One region of the Micromonospora sp. NPDC003944 genome, then DNA from elsewhere that is predicted to be linked to it. Evidence: riboswitches for the same ligand, from Rfam matches in the RefSeq annotation. Region 1 holds a riboswitch; each other region holds the start of a gene.
The links. A riboswitch is a leader RNA that binds a small molecule or an ion and turns the genes downstream of it on or off. The one in region 1 is predicted to bind cyclic di-AMP.

Region 1 (3,369 bases):
TGGCACTGCTGGACGAACTGGACGCGCTGCTCGGCAAGCCCGCGCAGGCGGCCCGCCCGAAACGCGATCCGTTCCAGCTCGCCGGTGGGGTCCGCGAGCTGAGCACCTTCGGCGAACGGCAGCGGGCCGCCCGCGCGGCGGCCCGGGAGCGCCCGGAGGACTACCGGGACTACGCGCACGTGGTCGTGGACGAGGCGCAGGACGTCTCGCCGATGCAGTGGCGGATGATCGGCCGGCGCGGCCGGCTGGCCTCCTGGACCGTGGTGGGCGACCCCGCGCAGACCGCGTGGACCGGCGATCCGGAGGAGCTGACCCGGGCCCGCGACCAGGCGCTGGGCCGGCGCAAGCGACACGACTTCACGCTCACCACGAACTACCGCAACTCGGCGGAGATCTTCGCGGTGGCGGCGGCGGAGATCCGTCGGCTCTACCCCGACCTGCCGCTGCCGACCGCCGTGCGCTCCACCGGAGTCGCGCCGGTCGAGCTGGTGGTGCCCGCGACGGGGTTGGAGACCGCGACCGTGGAGGCCGCCGCCGGCCTGCTGGCCGAGGTGGAGGGCACGGTCGGGGTGATCACGCCGGTCCCCCGCCGCGACGAGGTCGCCGGGTGGCTCGGCGCGCTCGGCGCGCCGAGGTTGCAGGTGGTGACCAGCCTGGAGGCCAAGGGCATGGAGTACGACGGGGTCGTGCTTGTCGCCCCGAGCGAGATCCGGGCGGATCCGGGCGCCGGGGTACGCACCCTGTACGTGGCGCTCTCCCGGGCCACCCAGCGCCTCACCACCATCGACCCGACCGGCTGACGTGTGCGGACTGCCGCCGGCGGGAGGCCCGGCACGTACACTTGCACACATAGCGATGTGAACATACATTTGACCGGGTCCCGATCGGCGGCGGAAGGTGATTCTCGTGGGCGCAGGTCATGACCACCACCACGGGTCCGTCGCCAATGCCGCACATCAACACCGGGGTCGGCTCTGGGCGGCGTTCGGCCTGCTCGCCACCCTGATGGTGGTCGAGGCGGTGGTGGCCCTGCGCACCGGCTCGCTCGCCCTGCTCTCCGACGCCGGGCACATGTTCACCGACGTGCTCGGCATCGGGATGGCGCTGGCCGCGATCACGGCGACCCGGCGGGCCACCGGCGACCCGCAGCGCACCTTCGGGCTCTACCGACTCGAGGTGCTCGCCGCCCTTGCCAACGCCGTCCTGCTCTCCGGTGTCGCCATCTACGTGGTGATCGAGGCCATCCGCCGCTTCGGCGACCCACACGAGATCATCACCGGGCCGATGCTCGTGGTGGCCGTGCTCGGTCTGCTCGCCAACATCGCCGCCTTCGCCCTGCTGCGCGCCGGGGCACGGGAGAGCATCAACCTCCAGGGCGCCTACCTGGAGGTGCTCGGCGACCTGCTCGGCTCGGTCGGCGTCATCGGCGCGGCACTGCTCATCATGGTCACCGACTGGTGGTGGGCAGACCCACTGGTCGCCGTCGCCATCGGCGTGTTCATCCTGCCGCGCACCTGGCGGCTGGCCCGCGCCGCCATCCGCATCCTGGTGCAGGCCGCCCCGGAGCACCTCCAGGTGACCGCCGTGCACGACCGGCTGGCCGCCGTCCCCGGCGTGGTCGAGGTGCACGACCTGCACGTCTGGACGCTCACCTCGGGCATGGACGTGGCCTCCGCACACCTGACGATGGAGCCCGGCGCGGAGGTCGGCGCGGTGCTCACCGCGGCGCGTACCGCCCTGCACGACGACTTCCGCATCGAGCACGCGACGTTGCAGATCGAGCCCGGTGCGGCATCCGGCGCGTGTGGCTCCATCGAATGGTGAAGAACTCTTCACGACCGCGCCCTGATTTTCCGTGGTGACGCACGCACCGTCCGTCACATCGGCTGCAGCAGCCCCACCTGCCCCGGTAGGCTCGGTCCCGGCCTCCACCAGGCGGCGCCCTCCCGGCGCCGGTGGTGGTCGCCGCCTAATCGCCCACCTGGGCGAACCGGGGAACCATGTTCCTGGGGTGCATCCGCGTCAGCGGTAGGGATCTTCCGTCCCGAACCCGTCAGCTAACCCGGTCGGCGGCTGACGGAAGGACATGCGCAGTGGCACCAGCACGACCACCCGCCGCCCGACTGGCGGCCCTGATCGTCGCGATGTTCGCCCTCGGCGTCGCGCTCCCGGCCGGCACCGCCTCGGCCGCTCCCCCGACCGGCCTGCGGGCCGCCGCACCCGACTCCGACGAGGAGGGCGGCACCCCTGCGTTGCGCGCCCAACTGGAGGCGGCGAGCAAGGGCTACCTGGACGCCAAGCGCGCCCTGGACACCTCGATACAACGACAGCAGCAGCTGACCACCCAGCTGAAGACCACCGAGGTCGAGATCGAGCAGCGCACCGGCAAGGTCGGCGAGATCGCCGAGGTGGCGTACCGCACCGGGCGGCTCGGCGCGATGTCGGCGCTGCTCAACAGCAACACCCCGGAAGGCTTCATGGACCGGGCGGCCGCGCTGGACGCGGTGGCCGCCAACGAGGACCGGGTGCTGCGCGACCTGCTGGACAGCAAGGACAAGGGCAACCGCACCCGGGTCGCGCTGAACGGCGAGATCAACGAACAGCGCAAGCAGGTCGCGGTGATGGCCAAGCGCAAGGAACAGGCCGAACGGGCGCTGACCGTGGCCACCGCACCCAAGCCGCAGACCGCCTCCGACAGCGACTCCAACCGCGGCACCTCCACCGCCAACGCGAAGCCTGCGCCCCGCAACTCCGACGGCTCCTGGCCCTCGGAGTCGTGCAGCGTCAACGACCCCACGCCGGCCAACGGCTGCATCACCCCGCGCACCCTGCACGCGCTCAACCAGGCCAAGGCCGCGGGCTTCACCAGGTACGTCTCGTGCCACCGCCCCAGCGGCTCCGGTGAGCACCCCAAGGGCCGGGCCTGCGACTTCGCGGCACAGAAGAACGGCTTCGGCGGGAACGCCACCGGCGGCGACAAGACGTACGGCAACAACCTGGCCGCCTACTTCATCCGCAACGCCGACCGGCTCGCCGTGCTCTACGTGATCTGGTACAGGCAGATCTGGCTGCCCAGCAGCGGGTGGAAGTCGTACAGCGGGGCGCACGGCACCCCGTCCACCGACCACACCAACCACGTACACCTGTCGGTCTACTGACTTACCCCTGGTGATGCCTGTGTGTCATCGTGACGCACAGGCATCACCAGGGTCCGGCCCGGACTACGTCGCCGGGCGTACCCCCGGTGTCGTCTCTCGTCGGACGAACCGGCCGGGGTCGGCGGGCACCATCGCGGTATGCCTCGGATCCGACCCACCACCCGCAAGGCGCTGCTCACCCTGCACCTCGTCACCTCGCTCGGCTGGCTGG
Region 2 (3,369 bases), on a different contig from region 1:
GCCGGCCGGCTTCGCGACCGGGGACGCCCCGGCCGGATCGCCGGAGTCGACCGACCCGGCTGCGGCTGCCGCCGTCTGACGCGTCGAGGGCCGCTCCGCGTCACGCGGAACGGCCCTCGACGGGGATCGTGCGGGTCAGAGCAGCGACATGTGTACGTGGTCGGTGTGGTTCGACGGCCCGCTGTACGAACTCCAACCGGTGGCCGGGAACCAGATCTGCCGGTTCCAGATCACGTAGTAGATACCGAGCCGGTCGGCGTTACGGATGAGGAACGCGGCGACGTTGTTGCCGTACGTCCGGGTGTCGTTGTTGTGCCACGGGGAGAAGCCGCTCTTCTGGAGCGACCAGTCGCAGGCGCGGCCCTTCGGGTGCTCCCACGGCCCGCCGGGGCGGTAGCAGCCGACGAACCGGTTGAAGCCGGCCGCCTTGACCTCCTTGTACGCGTGCAGCGTGCGCGGAGTGACGCAGCCGGAGGTGGTGGGGTCGTTCTCGCTGCACGACTGTGGCTTCCAGTCACCGTCGGCCGTGCGACCCGGGCCGATCTTCGCGACCTTGGAGGTGGCGTCCACCAGGCCGCCGGTGAAGCCCTTCCCGCCGACGAGGGAGAGCGCCTTGTCGGCCTCGCTCTTCCGCTTCGCCATCAGGGCGGTCTGCTTCTGCTGCTCGCGGACCTCGGTGTCGAGCGCCAGCTTGGCCTGCTCGGCGCGGGCCCTCACCTCGTTGACCTCGGAGAGCTTCTTCTCGTTGACCATGTTCATCTCGTCGAGCATCCCGGCACGCCGGACGAACGAGTCGGGGGCGTCGCTCTCCAGCAGCATCGCGACCGCGCCGATCCGGCCGGTCCGGTACGCCTGGGCGGCGATCTGCCCGACCTGCGGGGCCAGCGCGTCCAGGTCGGCCTTGGCCCGGTCGACCTCCGCGGCCAACTCGCCCTGCCGCTTCTTGGACTTGTCCAGCTTGGACTTGGCGGCGGAGTAGTCGCGGTTGGCCTGCTCGATGACGTCGTTGAGCAGCTTGGGCTCGCCGTCCTCCTCGTGCCCGGACGGTGTGGGGTTCGCCGGGGCGGCGTGCGCCGGGAACGGCCCGGCGAACACGGTGAGTGCGGCGATCACGGCCACCACGGGTGTCATCCAGCGGCGTAGGGGTGCCGTCACAATGTTCCCTTCCGTCGACCGCCGACCGGGTTAGCTGACGGGTTCGGGGCGGAAGTGGCCCCTACCGCTGACGCGGATTCACCCCAGGTACCTGGGTCCCCGGCTCGCCGGTTGGCGATTGGGCGGTGGCACCGCAGGCGCCGCTTCGCGCCTTCATCGGTAACCGGCAGCGAGGTTACCCGAGAGTCGACCGGGTGAGCTACGCCTGGATGCCGACCAAATGCGTCATTTCGCCATAGCGTTGAGTGACCAGTGACGCGGTTCTCAGGGTGGATGCCCGATCTGGTCACGCTGAGGAGTGTCACCATGCCGTATCCGTGCTCCTGTTCGACTCCGGCCACCTGTCGGTGGCCTGGGATGGGGGTGCGGTCCGCGGCTGGTCCGGCTCGTCGGAGCCGGCCGTTCGCGGTGAGCTGAGTGCGGCAAGTGCCTCGGTGCGGTCCGGCTGGGGTCGCGAGGCGGGAGCGTCGGTGGGCCGCGTGGCGTCGGTGGACGGCGTGGTGTCGGTGCGCCCGGCGGCGGTCACCACCGCGGCCAGCCCGGTGGTCAGTGGCACGGCGGCGATCAGGCCGAGGGTGGCGACCGCGCTGCGGACGATCTCCTGTGCCAGGAACTCGCTTGTGAGGATCTGCCCGATCGGCCGCGAGTCGGCGGTGAGCAGGAGCAGCAGGGGCAGCGACGCGCCCGCGTACGCCAGCACGATGGTGTTGACAGTGGAGGCGATGTGGGCTCGACCGACCCGGGTGGCGGCCGTGTAGAGCTGCAGCCGGGACAGCCCTGGATTGGCGTTCGCCAGCTCGGTGACGGTGGCGGCCTGGGTGACCGTCACGTCGTCGAGCACCCCGAGGGATCCGATGATGATTCCGGCGAGCAGCAGACCGTGCAGGTCGACGTCGCCCTGGAACATCGACAGGGTGGTGGCGTCCTCGCTGCCGAAGCCGGTGAGGTGGGTCGCGGCCGTGGCGATGGTGGCGAGCACGCCGGTCAGCACCAGACTGCCCAGGGTGCCGAGCACCGCGACCGAGGTCTGTGCGGAGATTCCGTGCGTCAGGTAGAGCACCACGAACATGATCAGGGCCGCGCCGACCACCGCCACCAGCAGTGGTGACTTGCCGGCGCCGATGCCCGGCAGCACGAAGGTGAGCAGGATTGCGAAGCTGGCGGCCAGGCCGGCGAGCGCGGCGAGACCTCGCCAGCGACCGAACGCGACGATCGCGGCCGCGAAGACCACCGCCAGCCACACCATCGGTGTGCCACGTTGGTGCTCGGCGATGTTCCAGTTGCTCGTGGTGGGGTCGACCGGGTCGGCCAGTTCGACCAGGATGACCTCGTCGCCGACCTCGACCCGGGGTGCGCCCGGCCCGTCGGGCACCGGCGTCCGTACCTCCTGCCCGGCGGCCGGCCCGTCGTCCACCCGGACGTCGACCGTGCCACACCGCCCCTCGCCGACCCGAGGGCTGCCCTCGGGGGCCGACGGTGTCTGCGGGCACGGCTCGCTCACCACCCGGGTGACCGTGCCGGCGTAGCGCGGCACATCCGCGCCGCCACCGCTCTGCGGTGACTCGCCCCGCGGCCAGAGCAGCGCTGCGGCGAGCACGGTGGCGACGAAGAGGGGCACCACGGTCACGACGAGGATCCGTCGCACCCTCGGTGGGGCGGACGGAGCGGAGTGTGTGTGGTCGGCGGCCAAGGTGGAACTCCCAACGATCCGGTGCGGGGTACGGGTCAGCGGGCCGGGCGGTTCACCGTTTCGGCGGAAACGCGGCGGACGGCGGGGCGGATCGCTGCCTGACGACCGCCTGATCACTCACGGTCAGCGCTCGGCCGGGTCGGCCGAAGGCGACGCCACGTCGGAGCGGCGCCGGTGACCGACTGTGCAGCGGCATACGGAGGGCCATCGTGGGAGATGCTAGCCAGCCCACCCGGGGGTTGCAGGTCGTGGCGGAGTGTCGGGTGGCCGATCCGACCGCGTGACGGTCGGCAAACCGGCATGTTGGAGCCATGCCCGCTCCGTCACCGCCGGACCCCGACCACCCGCACCCCGCCGGACCCGTGCCGCACGACAAGCACGCCGGGCACGATCCGGCGATGTTCCGCCGTCGGTTCTGCTTCTGCCTGGTGTTGACCGTCCCGGTGGTGCTGACGAGTCACCTCGTGTCGGACCAGCTCAACCTGCCCGGGGACGGCGTCCCCGGTCGGTCCTGGGTGGGCCCG
Region 3 (3,369 bases), on a different contig from region 1:
CCGCCGACGGTGCGCTGTGCAGGACCACCGCCGAGGAGCCACGCGGCGCGCAGGGCACGCCCGCGGTCACGCAGCCGGTGAACGCCGGCCGGTTGGTGGCGTGATCAGGGTCGATCCGGACCAACCCGGTGGCCGGGGTGCCGGTGTCGAGTCGAGGGGCGTGCAGCAGGTCGAAGTAGTGCGTCCAGTCCCAGTACGGGCCCGGGTCCCAGTGCATTCCCCGCACTGTCGAGGCGACGGTGCCGGGCACGTTGTCGTGGCCGATGATGTGCTGGCGGTCCAGTGGAATGCCCAGCCGCAGCGCCAGGTGCCGTACCAGCTTCGCCGAGGTCCGGTACATCGCCTCGGTGTACCAGGTGCCCTGCGCCGCGAAGCCCTCGTGTTCCAGCCCGATCGCCTTCGCGTTGACGTACCAGTTGCCGGCGTGCCAGCCGACGTCCTTCGTCCTGACGTGCTGGGCGATGTGCCCGTCGACCGAGCGCAGCGAGTAGTGCCAGCTCACGTAGGTCGGGTCCTGGACGAGTTGCAGGGTCGTCGCCCAACTCGCCTCGGTGTCGTGGATCACGATGTACTCGATCTTCTGCCGCGCGGGCCGGTCGGAGAGGTCGTGGTTGCCGTAGTCCCCGTCGCCGCCGAACGCCTCGTAGGGTGCCGGAATCCACTCGCAGGAGATGGTGCGTGGGCACTCCACCCCGTCCGGGCGGGCCAGTCGGCGCAGGCCCAGCCGGTCCAACCAGGAACGCTCGGGCCGCACCGCGCGGGCCGGCAGGGTGATCCGCTGCCCGTCGTCGGTCACCCGGGACTCGCCCGCGCCGATGGTGGTGAACACCTCGTCGGCGAAGGCCGCGGCGGCGTCGGCGCTGTCCGCGCCGGAGTAGCGGGCCACCGCGCCGTACCAGGCCGCCGGGTCGGTGCCGGCACCGACCGGCGCGCCGAGATCCCTCTGGTACGCGCTGAGCAGCGCAGCCCCACCCCGGATGTTGAGGCCCGTGTCGGTGCGCAGTGCCTCGGGGGCGGCACCGGTGAGCGCGGCGGCGGCGTCCACGGTCTGCAAGGCGGCGGCGGCCGGCGCGGGAGCCTCGGCCGGGCGGGGGGCGGGCACCCGGGCGGCACGGGAGTCGTCGCCGCGGGGGTCCTCGGCGCCGGCGTCGTGGTGACCGCGTCCGGGTAGGGCGGCCACGTGCCGCGCGTCGGTCAGGTGCATCGGGCCGTAGCCGCCACTGGTGCTCGGTGTGCCGGCATTGGTGTCCCAGCGCGACTCCAGGTAGGAGACGCCGAGCAGCACGACGCTCGGTACGCCGTACTCGGTCGCCGCCGCGACGTACTGCTGCTGGCGGGTGGTGGTGGGCGCGGCGGCGGCCGGGCCGACGGTGAGCGGCACCGTGGTCGCGGCGGCGACCACGGTGGCGGCGAGCAGCGCTCGCCCGCCGGTCGACAGGGTTGGATGGTGCATCGAACCCCCTAGATTCTCGCGGAGTGCGGTCAGCTCACCATCGCGCCGCCCGGAGGTTGCGTCAATACCTTTCCATCTATCGAACTATTCGGAAGAAATCCTTCACGCACTTTCGGTGACCTCGTCCAATCGGTACGGAGTGTCACGGGCGCGCGGGTTGCGGATCGGTAACAAGCGTCTCTACTCTGGTCATTCGTCGGCCCGACAGCAGCTCCGCTCAGCCCGGGCGGTAACGGACCGACACCGCCGAGTCGTTTCCGAGCGAACCGGGGACCCAGGTCCCTCGGGGTGAATCCGCAGCCACTGCGGTAGGGCGCCGACTTCCCGCCCGAACCCGTCAGCTAACCCGGTAGGCGGTCAGGAAGAAGGAGTACGGAACCCCGGTGGCACTCCATGCCCCGCGGCCGTCGTCCGAACGGTCGGCAACAGCCGGCCCGGCGACGATCGTGCCGCGCCCACGCTGGTCCCGCTTCACCACCGCTCTCGCCGCGCTGGCCGGCATCGCCGTCGTCCTGACCGGCAGTGCCACGGCGGCCCACGCCGACCCGTCCGTCGCCGAGATCGAGCGCCAGATCGACGCCGACTGGAACAAGCTCGAACCGATCATCGAACGGCACAACGCCACCCGCACCGACCTCGCCGCGAAGCGCAAGCAGGCCGACGCGCTGGCCGCCCGGATCACCCCGCTGGAGCGGCAGGTCGACGCCGCGATGGACAAGGTCAGTGCCCTGGCCGTACGCGCCTACAAGGGTGAGAACGTCTCGACCGTCAACGCGGTGCTGGGCAGCCGGTCGCCAAGCGAGGTGGTCGGCCAGCTCGAGATGCTCGACCGCTTCGCGCACAACCAGCAGAAGGACGTACGCCAGGTGGCCGACCTGCGCGACCAGCTGGCCGCGCAGAAGGCGCCACTGGACGAGATGGTGGCCCAACTGACCCGCACCGAAGCGCAGTTGGCGGCGAAGAAGAAGCAGATCAACGAAGAGATCGACCGCCTACAGAAGCTGCGCCTCAAGGTGTACGGCAGCGGCGGTGGCGGTCCGCTGCGCCCGGCACCCTGCCCGGGCAGTTACCCCGGCGGCGGCGCGGGCACCGCGGTCAAGTTCGCCTGCGCCCAGATCGGCAAGCCCTACGTCTGGGGTGCCGAGGGTCCCAACTCGTACGACTGCTCGGGGCTGATGCTCGCCGCCTGGGCCAAGGCCGGCGTGTCGTTGCCGCACAACGCCGCCGCGCAGAGCCGCGTCACGAAGAACGTCAGCAGGGGTGACCTGCGCCCCGGTGATCTGGTCTTCTACTACAGCGACATCCACCACGTCGGCATGTACGTCGGCGGCGGCTGGGTGGTGCACGCCTCGCAGGCAGGTCAACCGGTCAAGATGAAGAAGGTCGACGACGGCCCGATCCACAGCTACGGACGCCCCGGCTGACCCCGGGTGACCGAAGGGCCCGTCGCGATCCGTCGCGGCGGGCCCTCGTCGTCTCCGGCCCTAGCGGGTCGGCCAGGTGCGCCAGTGTTGCCAGGCGCGGCTGGGCGTGGGCCCCCGCTGGCCCTGGTAGCGCGAGCCGTAGACCACCGAGCCGTACGGGTGCTCGGCCGGCGAGGAGAGCCGGAAGATGCAGAGCTGCCCGATCTTCATGCCCGGCCACAGGGTGATCGGCAGGTTCGCCACGTTCGAGAGCTCGAGCGTCACGTGACCGGAGAAGCCCGGGTCGATGAAACCGGCGGTGGAGTGCGTGAGCAGCCCGAGTCGGCCCAGCGAGCTCTTGCCCTCCAGTCGGCCCGCGAGCTGGTCACCAAGCGAGATGACCTCGAGCGTCGAGGCGAGCACGAACTCCCCCGGGTGCAGCACGAACGGCTCGCCGTCGGGGACCTCGACCACAGACGTCAGGTCGTCCTGCTGCATGGCAGGGTCGATGTG

Region 2: it holds a riboswitch for cyclic di-AMP, as region 1 does, so the genes downstream of both, ACWER9_RS02415 (coiled-coil domain-containing protein) here and ACWER9_RS22045 (coiled-coil domain-containing protein) in region 1, are expected to answer to the same signal.
Region 3: it holds a riboswitch for cyclic di-AMP, as region 1 does, so the genes downstream of both, ACWER9_RS05270 (NlpC/P60 family protein) here and ACWER9_RS22045 (coiled-coil domain-containing protein) in region 1, are expected to answer to the same signal.

What each region holds. Positions count from the first base shown of each region.
Region 1 is NZ_JBSGIV010000046.1:53,879-57,247, forward strand. It holds gene ACWER9_RS22035 (HelD family protein) at 1-800, shown strand, start outside; gene ACWER9_RS22040 (cation diffusion facilitator family transporter) at 907-1,824, shown strand; cyclic di-AMP (ydaO/yuaA leader) riboswitch at 1,957-2,088, shown strand; gene ACWER9_RS22045 (coiled-coil domain-containing protein) at 2,094-3,158, shown strand; gene ACWER9_RS22050 (DUF2269 domain-containing protein) at 3,297-3,369, shown strand, end outside.
Region 2 is NZ_JBSGIV010000003.1:66,328-69,696, forward strand. It holds gene ACWER9_RS02410 (carbonic anhydrase) at 1-79, shown strand, start outside; gene ACWER9_RS02415 (coiled-coil domain-containing protein) at 136-1,155, opposite strand; cyclic di-AMP (ydaO/yuaA leader) riboswitch at 1,160-1,290, opposite strand; gene ACWER9_RS02420 (YibE/F family protein) at 1,457-2,845, opposite strand; gene ACWER9_RS02425 (copper-translocating P-type ATPase) at 3,157-3,369, shown strand, end outside.
Region 3 is NZ_JBSGIV010000007.1:68,953-72,321, reverse strand. It holds gene ACWER9_RS05275 (N-acetylmuramoyl-L-alanine amidase) at 1-1,453, opposite strand, end outside; cyclic di-AMP (ydaO/yuaA leader) riboswitch at 1,688-1,823, shown strand; gene ACWER9_RS05270 (NlpC/P60 family protein) at 1,837-2,877, shown strand; gene dcd (dCTP deaminase) at 2,938-3,369, opposite strand, start outside.